4 regions of the Rossellomorea sp. H136 genome follow, and region 3 is predicted to be linked to each of the others. Evidence: riboswitches for the same ligand, from Rfam matches in the RefSeq annotation. Region 3 holds a riboswitch; each other region holds the start of a gene.
The links. A riboswitch is a leader RNA that binds a small molecule or an ion and turns the genes downstream of it on or off. The one in region 3 is predicted to bind S-adenosylmethionine.
Positions count from the first base shown of each region.

Region 1: it holds a riboswitch for S-adenosylmethionine, as region 3 does, so the genes downstream of both, mmuP (S-methylmethionine permease) here and ACYH0O_RS21995 (O-acetylhomoserine aminocarboxypropyltransferase/cysteine synthase family protein) in region 3, are expected to answer to the same signal.
Region 2: it holds a riboswitch for S-adenosylmethionine, as region 3 does, so the genes downstream of both, ACYH0O_RS20975 (methionine ABC transporter ATP-binding protein) here and ACYH0O_RS21995 (O-acetylhomoserine aminocarboxypropyltransferase/cysteine synthase family protein) in region 3, are expected to answer to the same signal.
Region 4: it holds a riboswitch for S-adenosylmethionine, as region 3 does, so the genes downstream of both, ACYH0O_RS01115 (Na+/H+ antiporter NhaC family protein) here and ACYH0O_RS21995 (O-acetylhomoserine aminocarboxypropyltransferase/cysteine synthase family protein) in region 3, are expected to answer to the same signal.

Region 1 is NZ_CM166371.1:1,264,005-1,266,206, forward strand. Features, by position in the region: gene ACYH0O_RS06340 (hypothetical protein) at 251-490, opposite strand; gene ACYH0O_RS06345 (hypothetical protein) at 503-652, opposite strand; SAM riboswitch class I at 789-895, shown strand; gene mmuP (S-methylmethionine permease) at 990-2,202, shown strand, end outside.
Region 2 is NZ_CM166371.1:4,122,452-4,124,653, forward strand. Features, by position in the region: gene ACYH0O_RS20970 (methionine ABC transporter permease) at 1-343, opposite strand, end outside; gene ACYH0O_RS20975 (methionine ABC transporter ATP-binding protein) at 340-1,362, opposite strand; SAM riboswitch class I at 1,513-1,619, opposite strand; gene ACYH0O_RS20980 (SCP2 sterol-binding domain-containing protein) at 1,723-2,073, opposite strand.
Region 3 is NZ_CM166371.1:4,363,578-4,365,779, forward strand. Features, by position in the region: gene ACYH0O_RS21995 (O-acetylhomoserine aminocarboxypropyltransferase/cysteine synthase family protein) at 1-1,255, opposite strand, end outside; SAM riboswitch class I at 1,557-1,676, opposite strand; gene ACYH0O_RS22000 (trans-sulfuration enzyme family protein) at 1,772-2,202, opposite strand, start outside.
Region 4 is NZ_CM166371.1:200,675-202,876, reverse strand. Features, by position in the region: gene ACYH0O_RS01120 (MFS transporter) at 1-902, opposite strand, end outside; SAM riboswitch class I at 1,130-1,233, shown strand; gene ACYH0O_RS01115 (Na+/H+ antiporter NhaC family protein) at 1,320-2,202, shown strand, end outside.

The DNA of each region.
Region 1 (2,202 bases), 1.9 Mb from region 3:
ATAGCTGGACAAGTCTCACATAAGCTACTTTCCCGCAGGAGTCTTCGTCTTGCACTCCAATCAACCGCTGGAGACTGCTAAAATCAAATGGACCCAAAATAAATAATAAACCCGAACAAATCTGCACACTAAGAAGCAGGTTTGTTCGGGTTTGACTTAGGCTAAAAAACTTTTGTCCCAGCCTCTTTTTTACGTTATCCTTCGAGTTCAGCGGTTTCGGAATCGTTTGTCCTTCATCCGTTCCATCAGCTCATCTACTGATACCTCTTCGCTTAAAAGATCGGGTCCCACTTTTGAGAGAGACGAATGGGTGCCCGGGCACTTCTTCGTCACGAAGAACCTCTATATCAGATGCACTATAGAGAAGTGCCGATTTATTTTCATTGGCCAACCGGAGCTGGCGGTTTGTTTTCGGGTTTCTGATATACCATTTCCCGTAAAGCTGAATGTGGGAGTAGATCGGGTACCCATTGTCAAAGCGGATGAGCATGGCTTTTCCCTTCTAATCCTCCCTTTTCACGAGTGACTCCTTTAGCAGATCCCCGTAGTCTTCTAAATGAGGGAAGGCAAAATATATATCTTCCACGGTTTTACTTTTAAGAGCACTTTCAACTGAATCTGCGGCTCGTCTGATTTCCGGACCTTCTGGCATGGCGGTTTCTCCTTTTTAATATAGTTGTTCCCTTTTTACACCTCAATGTAACATTCAGATAGGCTGGGCTACCCAGCAGTTTCATGGTCTTGACATTATTCCAATATATTGATAGAGTTTTAAAAAATCTACATATTTCTTATCCAGAGAGGTGGAGGGACTGGCCCTTTGAAGCCTCAGCAACAGGTCTGTGAAGATACTGTGCTAATTCCAGCGGGTGATTCAAACCCTGATAGATAGGAGCAATCTTTTTATTTGTCGGTGACGCACTCGTTCAGGGTGCGTTTTTTGTTTGTTCACTTTTTCCACAATATATTTAGAAGGAAGGGTGTTTTTGATGGGAAACGCAGGACAGAGTTTTAAAAGAGCGATGAAGACACGTCATTTAGTGATGCTTTCTCTTGGAGGGGTGATCGGAACCGGGCTTTTCTTGAGTTCGGGGTATACGATTCATCAGGCAGGACCATTTGGGACGATCCTTGCTTATTTGGTTGGGGCGCTGGTGGTGTATCTTGTGATGCTTTGTTTAGGTGAGCTTTCTGTCTACATGCCAGAAACGGGATCCTTTCATAGTTATGCTGCAAAGTTCATTGGACCTGGGACCGGGTACACGGTGGGCTGGTTATATTGGCTGTCATGGACAGTGGCATTGGGGTCGGAGTTTACGGCGGCTGGCTTGATGATGCAGCGTTGGTTTCCTTCGATTAGTGTATGGATCTGGAGCGCAGTCTTTGCTGCGTTGATTTTTGGACTTAATGCGTTGTCAGTCCGGTTTTTTGCTGAATCTGAATTTTGGTTTTCTTTAGTAAAAGTGATTGCGATCGTTGCGTTTATTGTAATTGGGGTAGGCGCGATCGTCGGATTCATCCCTCTCAGTCATTCAGAGCCCGCTCCGTTTTTCTCGAATATCACAAGTTCAGGGTTGTTTCCGAATGGAGCATTTGCCATTCTGATGACCATGCTTGCCGTCAATTTTGCTTTTTCAGGAACAGAATTGATAGGGGTCGCAGCGGGAGAAACAGAGGATCCATCAAAATCGATTCCTAAAGCCATCCGCACCACGCTTGTGAGATTGATCATCTTTTATGTAGGGACGATTGTAGTATTATCTGCTTTATTGCCGAGTCAGTCAGCCGGTGTATTGGAAAGTCCTTTCGTAGCGGTGCTTGGAGGGATTGGAATCCCGTATGCCGCCGATATCATGAATTTTGTGATTATAACGGCCATTTTATCAGCGGCAAACTCCGGTCTGTATGCTTCTTCCAGAATGCTATGGTCACTGGCTGATAAGCAAATGATCTCACCGGTTTTTGCCAAATTGACAGATCGGGGAATCCCTCTCAATGCGATAGTTTGCAGCATGCTTGGAGGGGGGCTGGCCTTGCTTTCAAGCATCATTGCACCGGGGACGGTCTACATCGTATTGATTTCTGTCTCAGGTCTTGCTGTAGTGATCGTGTGGATGAGCATTAGTGCAGCCCAATTTCTATTTCGTAGACAGTACATAAGGGAAGGAAACGATGTGAAAGACCTTGCTTATCGAACGCCGC
Region 2 (2,202 bases), 240 kb from region 3:
TCTCTACCATGCGAGCGTAAAACGGAGCGGCTCCGATAATTAGTGCGGGCAGAGCTGCATTCGCCCCACGGATCGTGTCTAATAAAAACTTGGTGAACGGAATTAACAATACAATCAATATAATGAATGGAATCGATCTGAACACATTTACGACTGCACTTGTAATCGTATATGTCAGTTTGTTATCCCATAGATTTTCCTTAGAAGTAAGGAAGAGCAATATCCCAAGGATCATTCCGAGTACAAAGGTAATCAATACAGACATACCGGTCATATACAGGGTTTCGAGGGTTGCTTCCCACATCTTCTCCCAATCTACATTTGGAAATAAATTTTCAATCATCCTCTCAACACCTCCACTTGAACCAGTTGTGTTTGAGCAAATGCTAATGCATCTTTGATGGTTTGTTCATCCCCATCAAGGTGAACAAATAACGTTCCATAGGCACCTTTTTGAGTTTGGGAGATTTGTCCTTGCAGGATGTTTACGTCTAAGTCAAACTTTCTTATCAGCGCGGTGATGAGCGGCTGCTCAGTTGATTCACCTACAAAAGTAAATTTCAACACTTTTCCATTAGGATATTGCGCCAATAGGTGATCAATGGTTTCACCCGTTTCCTTTACTTCCGAGACTTCTCTTACGAAACGCTTTGTCACTTGCTCTTGTGGATTTCGGAACACTTCCAATACATCCCCTAGTTCCACGACTTTTCCCTGTTCCATGACTGCAACCCGGTGACAGATCTTCTGGATCACGTGCATTTCATGAGTGATCAGGACAATCGTCAGCCCTAAGCGTTTATTAATATCCACCAGTAAATCAAGGATGGAATCGGTTGTTTGTGGATCTAAAGCGGAAGTAGCTTCATCACATAGAAGGACATCGGGATTGTTTGCAAGGGATCTTGCAATCCCCACTCGCTGTTTCTGTCCGCCGCTCAGTTGAGACGGATAGGCATCTCCTCTGCCTTCCAAGCCTACAAGCTTTAATAATTCATTAGCTCTTTGGACTCTCTCTTTCTTTGATACTCCAGCAATTTCTAATGGGAACTGGATATTTTCTAATACAGTACGGGACCAGAGGAGATTAAAGTGTTGAAAAATCATGCCTATTGACTGTCTTGCTTCCCTCAGCTTTTTCCCCTTTACTTGGGAAACGATTTGACCATTCACGTCAACTATTCCATCTGAAGGAACTTCAAGACCATTAAGCATCCGGATCAGCGTACTCTTACCTGCCCCACTATAGCCAATCACTCCAAAAATTTCTCCTTGGGCAATATCAATATTGACCCCATCAACGGCTGAGATCGGACCCGATTTGGATTGATATATTTTCTTCACATCTGAAATGGTAATCATGTTGTATTCCACCTTCTTTCGGAGTAAAACGACCTGTTTAATCAGAATTACTGTTGTACTTACCTAATGTTTCCAGCTTCTTTTTCTTAAGTAATAAAAAATGCCTTCCTGCGATAAGCAGAAAGGCATAATCATATAGGACTATCCTTTCTCTCATCTTTCAAAGCAATTGCTTTGAGTGAATTGGCACCATTTCAATTTTCATTGACGGTTGCCGGGCTTCATAGGGCACGTCCCTCCACCTCTCTTAATAAGAGTAAAGTATATTATTAAATTATTTGGAATAGTTAAAGACTCAGAAAATTTGCTACAAGAGAGATTTTATCACCGGAAATAGAGTGTGTCAATTATTTTTTCTGTTTAAACTTCAACAGGCTCTTTTTCTCTGGATCTCGTTAGCCAAAGAACCGACTCCACAAATAATAGTGGACGATACCCTCCCCTTACTTTCAGGGATCCGTCCTCAATCAGTTGAGACAACCGTTCTTCCCCAGTTAGTAATGAAACCACACTTTCATCCATTCCTTCAATGACGAAATGCGCATCCCTATTCAAATCATCCAACACTGTGCACCCCTTGCTCGAAATCGAAATACCGCACAATTCTTTTTCACAATCAAACTGAAGAATAAACGGGCTATCTGGAAATAAGAGTCGTAAGTGATACCTTGAATGACATCGATCTACTAATTCCTCTAAATATATTCGCATGAATACCCTCCCAGTGAAACTTCGATATAATAACAATTCCACTTTTAGGAATTTTTCCCTCTTATTCTTTCTCGACATGTTTTGAAGAGATCCATCTATTTTGTCGAACAGTTAGAATTTGGATGATGT
Region 3 (2,202 bases):
CCAAGTCCTCGATCAGGTCCTTCGCAGACTCTAATCCAACAGAAAGTCTCACAAGGTCCTCGGTTACCCCTGTCGCACGGATTTCCTGGTCGTTTAATTGTTGATGGGTCGTAGAAGCCGGATGGATGATCAGCGATTTCGCATCCCCTACATTGGCAACATGAGACCAAAGGGAAATGTTATCGACTACTTTCCGTCCTGAATCTCTACCACCTTTAATTCCGAAGACGACGATGGATCCCGCTCCATTTTTCAAGTATTTTTGAGCAAGTTGATGAGACGGATGCTGCGGCAGCCCAGGGTAAGATACCCAAGCGACACCATTATGCTGATCTAAATGCTCCGCAATCTTCAAGGCATTCTCTGTGTGACGTTCGATGCGAAGATGCAGCGTTTCTAATCCCTGCAGCAGCAGGAATGCGTTCTGTGGACTTAAGCACGCTCCCAAGTCACGAAGCAGCTGCACTCTTAATTTTGTAATGAAGGCTGCCGGCCCTACATCCTGTGCATAACGCAGTCCGTTATAGCTACGGTCCTCTTCCGTGAAGCCCGGGAATTTTTCATGATTCCAATCAAACTTCCCTCCGTCAATGACGACTCCCCCGATTGCTGTACCATGACCGCCAATCCATTTTGTTGCAGAGTGGATGACGATATCAGCTCCATACTCGATCGGCTTACATACATATGGAGTGGCAAAAGTATTATCGATGATCAGTGGGATGTGATGGTCATGAGCCACTTTTGCTACCTCTTCAATATCAAGCACATGTAGACTTGGATTTCCGATCGTCTCAGCGAATACAGCCTTCGTTTTTGGCGTAATCGCTTTACGGAAATTTTCCGGGTCAGTCGGATCTACAAAATGAACCTTGATTCCGTATTTCGGAAGGGTGGTCGAGAATAAATTATAGGTTCCACCGTAAAGATTGGTAGCTGCTACAATTTCATCACCTGCTCCGGCGATATTTAAGATTGATAGTGAGATAGCGGCCATTCCCGATGAAACACCTAGTGCTCCGATTCCACCTTCTAAAAGAGCGAGGCGCTTTTCCAACACGTCTACAGTTGGGTTCATGATTCGGGTATAAATGTTTCCCGGTTCTTCAAGTGCAAATAATTTTGCTGCATGATCACTGTTATCGAAAACGTAAGATGTCGTTTGATAAATCGGCACTGCCCTCGAACCTGTAGATGGATCCGGCTCCTGGCCACCGTGAAGTAAAAGTGTGTCGAAATCGAATGATTTTGTCATTGATAATTCCTCCTAAATGGTTTTGGTGTTTGGGTTTCCGTTTTGCGGTTGGATGTTTTGGACGTTTGCCTGTTAAAGTTTGTTGGAATTTTGACTGTTGAATTCGGAATTGACTGTTAAAATAATTCGTTTTTTTATCAGTTAAATACCGACCTATTCTCTCATGTTAAATTTCGGCCAAAATTCCCCTGTTGAACTCAGAAACTGAAAAATCGAAGAAGTATATTTTCCTAAGAAGATGGAAGAGGAAAAAATAAAAAACCCTCTTCCTAAGAAGAGGGTCTAATTTAATAGGGTCCTCCTCTTATCTTTCAGGCAGATCGCCTGCAGGAATTAGCACCTTTTCATGTGACGCATTACTGCGTACATGAAGGTTGCCGGGTTTCATCGGGCCTAGTCCCTCCACCTCTCTGGATAAGAGCATGTAGTTGTCAATGTGAAAATTCTTGCGTTGAGATGAATTATAAGGGGTAACCGACCTCAACGTCAAGAGTATTTTTAGAATTTTTACATTATTTAATTTTTAATAGAGGCTGTAATCGCTTCGTTAAATTGAACGACGATGTCTTCCCCATCTTCAATACCTATCGATATGCGTACGACATGTGTATTTATTCCGAGTTTTTCCTGCGCATCCTTCGGTAGAGCACGATGAGACGTTCCTAATGGATAAGAAACCGTTGTCTCTACACCTGCAAGGGAAGGGATGATTTTAATCCATCCAAGTGATTTGAAGAATGTGCTTATATCACATGTGTTGGATAGCTCGATTGTTACGATTGCGCCATTTCCTTTATCCGATAGATCGGTTGGGTAATAGACTCCTTTCACATAATCATTTGATCGAAGGTCTGCCGCAAGAACTTCTGCATTTCTTGCTTGGGTTCCCATACGAAGAGCCAGTGTTTTCGCTCCACGGCAAGTCAGCCACGCTTCAAATGGACTCA
Region 4 (2,202 bases), 790 kb from region 3:
ATGACAGCCGATGAATAGACAAGCCATAAACTTGGTTCTGTAAAGTAAAAGAGCCAGCGGAGCATGGATGTAGCACCTGCCAAGGCAGCGACTGTCAAGAGTCCGAACTTATCAATCCATCCACCGGCGATTCTCATAAAGGGAACCTCCGATAACACTGCAATCAGGAACGCAAGACCAATCCCCGCATATGTGCCGCCTGAATCTTCAACAAATAATCCGAAATACACATTGTTTGCTAAATTCGGCCCGAACACTAAGAATGTGACCGCTAAAAAGATAAGGAACTTTTTCATCGTGAATAATTCCTTCATCCCTGCCTTTAAATCAAGCTTTGCAGCCGCTCTCTCTTTCGGAAACCGGAAAGAAAGGAATCCGGATAGGACTAAACAGATAAAGAAAGAGTAAAAAATGATGGTTGGCCCGATAAATCCCTCTGAAAGTCTTCCCATCATAAAGACTGCTATACCAAAGCCCAATGATCCGAACAGACGGATATTTCCATAGTTATACCGGACCTTACTTGTATACTTCAAGCTGATACTATCGGAAACGGGAATGATCGCACTTTGGAAAATGGCAACTAGAATGGCCACGATAAGCAGGCCATAGTAAAATTCCATAAACAAGTAACCGAGTGCAAAGATTCCCGCTACTAAAGAGGTTAAACCAAGAACCACGGTGGGACGATTGGTCGTGTCACTGACCATTCCCCAAATAGGCTGGAAGAAAATCATCATGATGGGACCTACAGACATGATCGTTCCAATCTGATAACCATTTAACCCCACGCTTTCGCTCAAATACACACTGAGTAAGGGATATAAACTCCCAACACCGAAGAACGTTAATAAATAAAATCCTTGTAATGTGAAAATTTGATTTCGTACAGTTCTTTCCACTACCGTATCCCCCAAGATGTTTTTTGTCTTCCTTATAGTAGACCTTGAACGTTCAATTGTCTATGAGTTTATGCCTTATTATGGATAAAGTCATGCTTTTGTTGCTGATAAGGGAGGAATTTGATCGGTGTCCGTATCAAGCAAACAGAAATATTTCCCGTTTGACTTTTTCGAGTAAACCCTTTAAAGTATGGAAGTACATTTTAAATCAACTAAATACGATATTCTTCTTATCCAGAGAGACGGAGGGACTGGCCCTGCGATGTCTCGGCAGCGGACTCATATTGAGTGCTGTGCCACATCCAGCAAGCGAATGCTTGAAAGATAAGAAGAGTGTTTCTTTCTTTTGAAACCTCTTCTTATTCCGGAAGAGGTTTTTTGTAATTTAGTAAATTGGACGACAAAGGAGAATTAGGAATGAATCAAGAAAGAGGAAATCTATTGGCGTTACTGCCTTTGATCATATTTGTTTCTCTGTTCCTTGGAGCAGGCATCATTTCAGGAGACTTTTATGCCTTTCCTGTATTAGTATCAATTATCATTGCATCCGTTGTAGGTTTGTTGATGAACCGAAAAGAGACTTTAACGGCTAAGGTTGAGCGTTTCGCTAAAGGAGCCGGTCACCCTGATATCATGATCATGGTCTTTATCTTCCTGTTAGCAGGAGCATTTTCCGGAGTGGCTGAAAAGATGGGGGCCGTTGATTCAACCGTAAACTTTGCCCTTTCCGTGCTGCCCGGTAACTTGATCATCGTTGGATTATTTATTATCGCGGCTTTCATTTCGTTATCAATGGGTACATCCATGGGAACGATCGCAGCACTTGCGCCAATTGGTGTAGGGATTAGTTCAGGTACAGATATATCTATGCCCCTTGCCATGGCGACAGTTATTGGAGGAGCGATGTTCGGAGATAACTTATCATTCATTTCAGATACAACCATTGCAGCTGTTCGTACACAGAAAACGGAAATGAAAGATAAATTTAAAGTCAACTTCTTCATTGTATTACCTGCCGCGATCGTGACAATGGTAATTCTCCTTGTTCTTACTATGGGGAATCAAGCAACTGTCGGGGCAGAAAGCTTTAATTGGATTAAAATTCTGCCTTACCTAGGAGTTATCGTCGGTGCTCTTGCCGGATTAAATGTGTTTGTCGTTTTGTTCGGAGGAATTGTTTTAGCTGGAATCCTTGGATTCATAGATGGAAGCTTTACTCCATCCAGTTATTTCGGCAGTGTGGCCGATGGAATGACAGGAATGGCAGAGATTGTGATACTTTCCGTACTGATAGGCGGGG